One region of the Enterovibrio litoreus genome, then DNA from elsewhere that is predicted to be linked to it. Evidence: riboswitches for the same ligand, from Rfam matches in the RefSeq annotation. Region 1 holds a riboswitch; each other region holds the start of a gene.
The links. Region 1 has a riboswitch for cyclic di-GMP ahead of gbpA (N-acetylglucosamine-binding protein GbpA). Riboswitches for the same ligand answer to the same signal wherever they lie in the genome.
Positions count from the first base shown of each region.

Region 2: another riboswitch for cyclic di-GMP. It lies ahead of AB8599_RS08220 (TfoX/Sxy family DNA transformation protein); the one in region 1 lies ahead of gbpA (N-acetylglucosamine-binding protein GbpA).
Region 3: another riboswitch for cyclic di-GMP. It lies ahead of AB8599_RS08065 (DUF4114 domain-containing protein); the one in region 1 lies ahead of gbpA (N-acetylglucosamine-binding protein GbpA).

Region 1 is NZ_CP166195.1:288,662-291,945, reverse strand. Features, by position in the region: gene AB8599_RS16965 (monovalent cation:proton antiporter-2 (CPA2) family protein) at 1-622, shown strand, start outside; gene AB8599_RS16960 (GNAT family N-acetyltransferase) at 622-1,101, shown strand; cyclic di-GMP riboswitch class I at 1,225-1,327, shown strand; gene gbpA (N-acetylglucosamine-binding protein GbpA) at 1,409-2,968, shown strand; gene AB8599_RS16950 (murein L,D-transpeptidase family protein) at 3,073-3,284, opposite strand, start outside.
Region 2 is NZ_CP166194.1:1,885,420-1,888,703, forward strand. Features, by position in the region: gene purR (HTH-type transcriptional repressor PurR) at 1-956, shown strand, start outside; cyclic di-GMP riboswitch class I at 1,264-1,362, shown strand; gene AB8599_RS08220 (TfoX/Sxy family DNA transformation protein) at 1,478-2,071, shown strand; gene AB8599_RS08225 (hypothetical protein) at 2,492-2,848, shown strand.
Region 3 is NZ_CP166194.1:1,845,970-1,849,253, forward strand. Features, by position in the region: gene AB8599_RS08065 (DUF4114 domain-containing protein) at 1-1,711, opposite strand, end outside; cyclic di-GMP riboswitch class I at 1,737-1,826, opposite strand; gene AB8599_RS08070 (peptide MFS transporter) at 2,195-3,284, opposite strand, start outside.

The DNA of each region.
Region 1 (3,284 bases):
TGAAGCCACTCAGGTAGAAAATTTGCGCCAAATTAATGTGAAGAGTTATTTTGGTGATGCCACTCGGCCAGATCTTCTGCACACTGCCGGTATCGAAGAATCGGCATTGCTGGTGGTCGCCATGGACAACGAGGAAACCACGACCGAGCTTGTCGAATATGTTAAGCATACCTATCCCCATGTAAAAGTGCTCGCACGTGCGTTTGACCGTGGACATGCGTACAAACTTCGACATGCGGGGGCAGATTTTGTGATCAAAGAAACCTATCACTCAGCACTGGAAATGGGCGCAGAAGCGCTTCGTACACTTGGGTCTCATCCCTTCTTGGTTGAACAGCAAAAAGCAATGTTCAACGAAATCGAAAAACAGAGCTCAGAAAAGCTTTACCAAAGCTGGTTGGGTGGCGAAGAGTCACAAACCTACGACAACCATTTTCAACATCTATTTATTGAGCTGGAAGATACTATTCGCGATGCGATGGGGGCTGACCGCATGGATAAGCACGGTCTCACTGAGCGTGAATGGACACCGCCGCCGAAGGGATATATTGATGAGTTTGTCACACCTTCTTCCGATGAGCAGCCGAATGATAAGTCGGACGGACAGGGGAAACCTGCGTAATGCTGCTCGTGCCATTTGAAGTAGCAGATGCATTGAAACTTTGTGGCTGGATATCAAACGCGAAGGATAACTACTTATGGGGTGGTCCTGCGTTTGATTTTCCACTCACGGTTGAGCAGATCACTGCGCACTTGGCAAAGCCCGAGGTGCGCCCCTTTCTCTTTCTTCATCAGGGCGAAGCGGCAGGATACATTGAGCTCTACCGTGTGTCTTCTTCTGAATATCGCCTATGTCGGGTGCTCATTGCGTCGGAAAATAGCCGTGGTAAAGGGTGGGGGAAAGGAATGATATCACTGGCGTTGAGTGTGGCATTCGAAGACCCCAAGATCACGATCGTTAGCTTGGCTGTGTTTGAGCACAATCAGATCGCTATCGGTTGTTACCGTGCGTTGGGTTTCCATGTAATGAAAAACGAGACTAAAACGCGGGAGTTTCAAGGAGAGGCATGGATACTACTGAGAATGCAAAAACATCGTTAGATTAAGAAGTGTACTATCCATTCCGCTAAAGTGTGATGCTCCTTCCGTTTATATTCTTGTCGCCATAAAACATCATATTTTTTTGTTGTATATCAAAATATTCAGAATACGATGCCCGCGTTCCACAATTATCGGCAAACTGTTTGAAAAAACAGGACGCAAAGCTTCCGGTCTAAGAGGGTTCTCCATCTAATGGGAGAACACTTATGATAGCGGGGTTGCCATTTTCAATGTTGAAAATGTCCTCTTTTCGTCGTCTGTCCGTGCTGTGGGTGAATAACAATAAAATCACTCAGGAAGTACATACATGCTCAAGTTACACACGTCTCTTTTACCTGTTGCTGCACTATTTAGCGCCAGCGCAATGTCTCACGGGTACATTAGCGCCGTTGGTGGCGATCTGGCTGGCCGCGCAGCGCTATGCAAATACACCTCAGAAGCCGGTGAAAAAAATACCGATTGTGGTCAAGTACAGTGGGAACCCCAAAGCGTGGAAGGGCCAGAAGGCTTCCCTGAACTCGGCCCTGAAGATGGCAAACTGGCAAGTGCAGGTTTAATTCAATTCTCTCCGTTGGACGAGCAAACCGCTTCACGCTGGGTGAAACGCTCCATTGTTGCGGGTCAAAATGACTTTGAATGGACCTTCACGGCAAACCATGTGACACGCACTTGGAAATATTACATCACCAAGCCTGATTGGAACGTGAATCAGCCGCTAGCACGTGCTTCGTTGGATCTGAACCCATTCTGTGTGGTGGAAGGAAACATGGAGAAGCCACCGAAAACGATGGCTCATTCATGCAACGTGCCTGCTCGTGAAGGATACCATGTGATTTTGGCTGTTTGGGATGTGGGCGATACTGCTGCGGCGTTCTATAACGCAATTGATGTGCAGTTTGATGGCGAACAGCCTGTGCTTCCAAATTGGCAACAAGCCGGTCAAATTAACCCTGGTATGAATTTGTCAGCAGGCGACGCGGTATTTACTCGTGTGTTTGACAACGACGGTGAGCGACCTGAGCTGTCAACGAATTGGGTAATTGAAAGCGATAAAGCTGGTGTAGCAAATACATGGTCACACGACCTTGCAGCGAAGATTAACCAAACGAATAGCCTGATCAAGGCTGGTAAGCGTGACGGCGATAACACGTTCGTGCCTGTTTTTGGCGCAAACCCCATTTACCTCAAAAAAGACAGTGGTTTAACCCGTGTGGAAGTGGGGTACGACATTGCCTCGCCTGAGCCTAATTACGGTGTAACGATTGATGGGTTGGCAAAGGAATACATGATCTCTGACGATGCGGTTGAGCTCGATTTTAGCGTGACAGCATCGGGTGATATCACCGTTGAAATGACCGTTTATAACCACGCACAAGATGCTCTAGCATACGAGAAAATCTCAATGCTAGATGGTTCGTCCGAAAACGTGAACATGGCATTGACGCGTGTGAATGCTGGACACCACATGTTGGTTTCTCGCGTAAAAGACAAGGAAGGGAATTTGGTTGAACAGCAAACCGTCGATTTCCACCTTATTGAAAAAAGTGACCAGTGTGGCGCTGATCCCGATGCGATGAACCACCCAGCATGGGATGAAACCACCACCTACACCGGCGGCGAAAAAGTGAGTTTCAATGGCTTGGTGTGGGAAGCAAAATACTGGATTCAAGGCTCAGCACCAGAAAACAGCGATGCATGGAAATTGATCAGTGCGTTGCCAGTGGCATGGACATCAGGTAAAGCATATCTGGCGGGTGAGCAGGTTTTGTTTGAAGGTAACCTGTATCAGGCTAAATGGTGGGTCAACAGCAGCCCAGTTTCTGCACCAGAAGCGTGGACGAACAAAGGCCCATTTGACTGCGTTTAATCGCCATGTTGGTTGATACGCAATAAAAAAAGCCTGATGCGACTATCGTGTCAGGCTTTATCATTTATGGGCATATTGCAAGTCGACAAGCTACAGCGGTCGTCTTACCATTCAATGCTAATTGGTGTGCCTACTGGCACCATGCTCAAGAACTCATCCATTTCTTCGTTGGCAATTGCGATGCAGCCATCTGTCCAATCTTCACCACGGCTTAGGCTAGGGTGAGGGCCTGCTTCGTTTTTTTGACCATGGATCATAATTTGACCACCAGGGTTAACACCCAAAAGCTCAGCACGCGCGAGATCGCGATTGTTAG
Region 2 (3,284 bases), on a different replicon from region 1:
CACACGTGATCAATAAAACACGTTTTGTCGCAGAAAACACAACCAAGAAAGTATGGGCCGCAGTCGACGACTTAAACTATGCGCCGAGTGCCGTTGCGCGCAGCTTGAAATGCAATTCAACACGCACTATCGGCATGCTGGTGACCAAATCTACCAACCCATTCTTTGCGGAAGTGGTTCATGGCGTTGAAGAATACTGCTATCGAGAAGGTTACACGCTGATCTTATGCAACACCGAAGGTAACCTTGCGAAACAACGCGACTACTTGCGCATGTTGGCAGAGAAGCGCGTTGATGGTCTTTTAGTGATGTGTTCAGACCTGAATGAAGAACTCTTGACGCTGTTGGAGAAAAAGAAAGATCTGCCAATGGTTGTGATGGACTGGGGCACTCAGCACGTGCATACAGACTGCATTCAAGACAATGCGGAAATGGGCGGCTACATTGCAACCAAACACTTCATTGATAACGGCCACACTAAAATTGGCTGTATTTCAGGCCAACTAGATAAGCTGACTTGCCAGACTCGACTAGAAGGCTTCAGAAAAGCGTTGTCAGAAGCAGGTCTTGAAGAGAATCCAAATTGGATTGTTGAAGCTGACTTCGAATGTGACTCTGCCGTTGAAGCTGCTAACATGATTTTGGCTCAGGAAGATCGACCAACGGCGGTGTTCTGTTTCAACGACATTATGGCACTGGCTGCCATCAGTACCTTTCGTCAGGCTGGCTTAGACATTCCTAATGATATATCCATCATTGGCTATGACAATATCGATTTAGCCGCATTTTTCTCTCCGCCACTCACCACCATCCACCAGCCGAAAAATCGACTGGGCAAGACGGCGATCAAATTACTGTTGGAGCGTTTAGCTAACAAAGAAAACCAACAACAAATCTTCGTGATGCAGCCGGAATTAATTGTTCGCAGTTCGGTGAAAAATCTGCGCTCAGAATAACATTTCTCTAAAATCCTCAACACTAAAAAGCTCGGAAATAACCATCTGGGCTTTTTCTTTTCTGGCAAGTTTTCCGACACTTTCAAACACATTTTTGCGACTAACCTCTTAAACACCAAATTGTCTAGTTTTCTAGTGCTACCCTTTATCCCAGTCGGAAAACGACCAATTTGGTCAAAAATGTTTCTATTACAAAGACAACCGAATATTTTCAACCACATCAATAGGATCCTATCTGAACCAAGATCACATTTTTTGAGACCAGCAATAACGACAAAATGATGCGATTCAGTTAATCTAAACGCCGTTAAGAAAAAGGCAAACCACCGCGAAAGCGTGGGACGCAAAGCTTCCGGCCTCTCAACACTGAATTCAATTTCGTGTTAGTGGTAGCGGAGCTACCGATGACGTTAGCATTTCCATATCGGATTCTTCCGGTTGGTTGACAATTCTCTGAATTAGCTTTGCTACGTTGCTCCTTGACCATTCATCCAGGAACGTATTGATTGAGAATAAGTCACATGGATAAACCTACACTAAAAAACACACTAAAATTCTTCGAATGTCTGGGCAAAATCAAATCTCGATCCATGTTTGGGGGGTTTGGCATATTTTGCGATGAGACAATGTTCGCACTGGTCGTCACCGATCAGCTTCACCTTCGTGCCGGTCAAGCGAATGAAGCTGAATTCAAGAAACTAACGATGACGCCTTACGTCTACAAAAAGCGCGGTTTCCCTGTCGTGACTAAGTACTATGCTGTGCCGGACAATTGGTGGGAGCAACCTGACGAGTTGATGGCTTATGCCACCACCGCCCTCGCCATCGCTAGAGACGATCAGCAAGAAAAGAAGACTGCGGCGCCAACGCGTATCAAAGATTTGCCGAACCTACGACTTGCCACAGAACGAATGCTAAAAAAAGCAGGTATCGATTCTGTAGAGCAGTTGCACACTGAAGGCGCCGTGAAAGCCTATCAAGCGTTGCAGAAGTCGCATCAAGACTCGCTAAGTCTTGAGTTACTTTGGGCGTTAGAGGGCGCAATTGAAGGCAAACATTGGTCGGTAATTACTCCTCAACGCCGTGATGAGCTTCTGCAGACGCTACGTCAGTAATTAAAACAAACACATTACCCAACGCTCAGTCGGTATTCGCTCTGTTTCCCCTAGATTTTCCGACTGGGCAGTTCTACAACTGCTATGCCCCTATCTCTTTTACCTTTTCGTTGTTATCTCTCTGATTAAGCACTAATCGCACTTCATACCGTATTCAGTATCAAAAATTCATATTGCCTTGAATGAAACCTTGCTTTTATACCGACTAAACCGAAAAGTACATCATGTTCCATTGCTTATTTGGTGCGGGACGAGTTGACTTTTGAGACAAAAATACACCTTTTTTGAGGTTTCTCTTTTAAACAGCCTCAAACCACTCACAAACCTCTTATTGTGACACTTGTCACATTAATGAGCCAAAATGCACTCAGTTGATTATCAGTTACCCCAAATCTGAGCTAAGCCAAAAAGAGAATATAGATGAATGGCAACAATGAGATGCATTACAGCAAGCCGTTTCCCGACCAAATAGACAGGATTTTTCGTGATCACTTTCGTAAGTGGCCACGCCGATTTAAGTGGGCAGTATTTTTCTGCTTCTTACTGCCGATCTCGTTTTACGCGGCCCTTGCAAAGGGTATGTTTGCCCCCTCTTTTCTCACCATTTTGGTGATCTTCTTCTTCAGTATTAACGCAACAGTGATTATCTGGGGCCTGAGGATGAACAGTGTCGCACAGCGTTATTGGCACCGTAACTACCACATCGGCGGAGCAACAACCCTCGCCATGGTTCCATTAGCGTTACTAGCCATTCAGTATTCCACCTATTGCCTTTAGCCCTTTAGCCCTTTAGCCCTTTAGCCCTTTAGCCCTTTAGCTTAAAAGCGTCCCCTCGATAACTTGGCTTTTCAGTGCCAGCCCCCCACTTCTTTAATATTATCAACGTGTTGAAATTCTTGAACGCTAGCGTTTAGACCCGGACAACTTCACGATGCGTATTCGACAAAATTCGTCCTATGTAGGCAGATCGAGTGCATTCATGTACCCAGTAAATCCATATTACTTATTGAGTTACCGTACACTGTGTTCTGTTCGCAAAGAGACAATACCGCTGTAACATCGAAAAAATTAATGATGCATGCAATTAAACCCATCGCATTCGGGTCTCTATCACCAAGAAAAATCATCAAGCAGCAAGAAGGTCGTTATCGATGAGTGCAAGAGCTATGCTCGGTCACAGAGTTGGGAAATAATTGCGTCATTTCATAAAGAT
Region 3 (3,284 bases), on a different replicon from region 1:
CACCATTTTTACCGGTTTCAGACACATAACCACCAGCAGTCAGGCTACCTTGACCAAACACAGGGCTACCACTGGCAAAGCTCAGCGTAATTTCACCCTCGTTGAAGCCTTTTGTGTCGCCATCTGGAATGATGAATAGGCCGATTTTCGCCGCGCCGTCAACATCGATAACTGCTTGCGCCGCACTATCTAGCTTGGCATTGTCAGCCATCACGAATGCTTTTAACACATTGCCGTTTTCGTCCAGCACATAGTAACCAACACTGTTACTGTATGACGCGCTTGAGGTGATATTAGACAGATCTAACGTAACAGCGTCGCCGTTGCTCACATCCCAGTAACCATCGGCACCACGATCGAGATCAAGTGTTTGGCGACCAATCTGACCGCCATAGATGAGATCATCACCTGTGCCGCCATGAATTTCGTCATCGCCCCATTGACCGTAGATGGTGTCATTACCCGCACCACCGTCAATGTAATCTTCATCATTAGAAATCTGAGTGGTGTCTTCCGAGACAGTGGCGTAATCAATATCATTGATATTGCAGTACGAATTTGGCACCAAAGACAATTGGGTTGAGGCTGTAATTTCTGGCCCTTCCAATTGAAGCAACAAGTTGCCGTTTTCATTCAGATTGTTGTAGTGATGGCCATTACCATCAAGATCAACGTCGATAATCGCAAACTTGTAGACATTGCCTTCGCTATCACAATACTTCAGCGTGTAATCAAGGTTAACGGAATACGTATTGCCATCGATCGTCACTGTTTGCGTCTTGTCGTCGGAATATTCGTTACAGTAGTTGTCGCCGTTTAGCTTTCCATCATCGTCTTGGAAAGTCACTTTGGTTGAACCACCATCAAACGCGAGCTTAGTTGGGAAACAGGAGGTATGGAACTCACCACCAGAAGGCATAGTGAAATCATTCCCCATCTGGAATACGTTTACACATGGGTCAGCATTAAAGTTAGGAGAAGCTGTATTGCCGTAGATAGTATCGTCGCCGTCACCGCCAAACAGTTGATCCTGGCCGTTGTCGCCTTCGATGTAATCGTTACCGCCCTGTCCGTAGACAGTGTCATTTCCATCACCCGCAGTAATGACATCATCGCCACCCACACTTGGGTCTACTGCAGGGTCGGTGATTGATGCGTAATCTAAGCTACTGATGTTGTGATAAGAATTTGGAACCAGAGAAAGCTGAGTGCTACCTGTAATTTCAGGACCATCAAGTTGGATCAGGATTTTGCCGTTCTCACCCACATTGTTGTAGTGATTACCAGACCCGTCTGCATCAATATCAACCACGGCGAAGGTATAAATGTTGCCAGCGGCATCGCAATATTTCAGGCCGTAATCGACATTGACACCAAACTCTTGACCACCAATTTCAACAGTCTGAGATTTGTCGTCAGAATACTCGTTGCACGCGTCATCACCATTGAGTTTTGCATCATCATCGTTAAACGTTACTTGGGTGGCTGAACCAGCGAAATTGAGAGTTGGAGGGAAGTTCCAAGTGTGGAATTCGCCGCTTGTTGCACTAAAGTCATCACCCAAAATGAAAACCGAGCCCGTTGAGCCGTTGCCCGATGAAGAGCCGACATCGCCGTAAATCACATCATCCCCTGCACGACCTTCAATATAGTCATCACCGAGGGTGCCATTGAGTTGATCAACGCCGCCTGTACCTATGATATTCGCCATTATTTATTCCTCTTATTTGCTAGCAAGAGGCAGCACGGCCATCTCTTTCAACGTTAAATCAAAGAGATCCGAAACTTTCCGTCCCCGTCTCACAACAGGTTTGGCTTTTTTCTCCGAATAGGTGTCCTATTGATAGTTTCACGTATGTGAGTATTTAGGTGGGCGCCTACAACATCTCTACCACGACATTCTTAATGCACTTTCTGGATTACGCCTCAGTTACTTCCATGACAGATTGGTAGATCGACTAGTTCGGAGCAAGGCTGGAGGCCGCATTTAATGGGAATATCAGGCCAAGTATTGGCCTTAAATTAACCACCAAGCAGAAAAAGCTGAGACAGCATGAGAAAAGGACGAGCGGAATTTCAGTCTGATGACTGATTTGAGGATGAATGATCCAATATTTGTGACATTTCCCAGTATATGTATGGGAAGGAGGACAGATAGACCATCTAGCAATGACCTATCTGTTCAGCTTAAAGACTACGCGATCATGGCCGGTTTTTCTGTTAACGTTTTGTTTGTTTCTGTCATGGTTTCGTCAATTAGTGCTGACGTACCTTCCGCACCATGCATCCAATTAACAAGCTTGTTCGAGCACAGAATCAGTAACATGCCCGCCACGGCTGACGTGATCGCAATACCACTGAAAATGGCCAACGGACCTGCGTCGCCAACATGGCTTCCAACAAAACCTGCCACGTAGTTTGCCACGGCATTTGCACAGAACCATGTACCCATCATCACCGACATCAACCGCAATGGAGCTAACTTGGTGATCAAAGACAGTCCTATCGGCGACAAACACAGTTCACCAAGTGTATGGAAAAAGTAGGCTCCGACTAACCACCACATTGACGCTTTAATGGACATGTCAGTGCCCTGCTGAAGCGCTGCGCCTATCATGCAAACGAAGCCAAGCGACAAGAAACCCATTGCCATGGCAAATTTAATCGGAGAGCTCGGCTCATTCGCACCGAGTCTGCCCCAAAACATCGCCAATAATGGCGCAAAAACGATGATGAACATTGGATTAAGAGATTGGAACCAAGCGGCTGGCACTTCAAAATTCCCTAGTATTCGATTGGTGTAATCTTGAGAGTAGATGTTCATCAAACCACCGGCTTGCTCAAATCCCGCCCAGAAAATGATCACGAACAGGCTCATCACCACAATGACTTTTAGGCGATCACGTTCTATTTTGGTGAGCGGTTGTTTTTCAATTGAGCCCATCTTACGACGTTGTTCGACTGCCGCAGGCTCAATACCAATCTTACCCAATACGCGGTTAGCAAATAGTAATTGCACCACTAAAGACAGCAACATTCCGACACCAGCACAGAGGAAACCAGCTTTCCATCCATAATGAGTCGATGCCGTACCAGCAATAAGCCCTGCAAGCAGAGAACCCAAGTTGATGCCCATGTAGAAGATGGTGAACGCGCCGTCTCGACGGTTATCCCCCTCTTTATACAGTTGACCAACCATGGTTGAAATATTGGGTTTGAATAAGCCATTCCCCACAATCAAGAAACCCAAACCTACGTAGAAAGCTTGAAGTTCGAACGGGTCT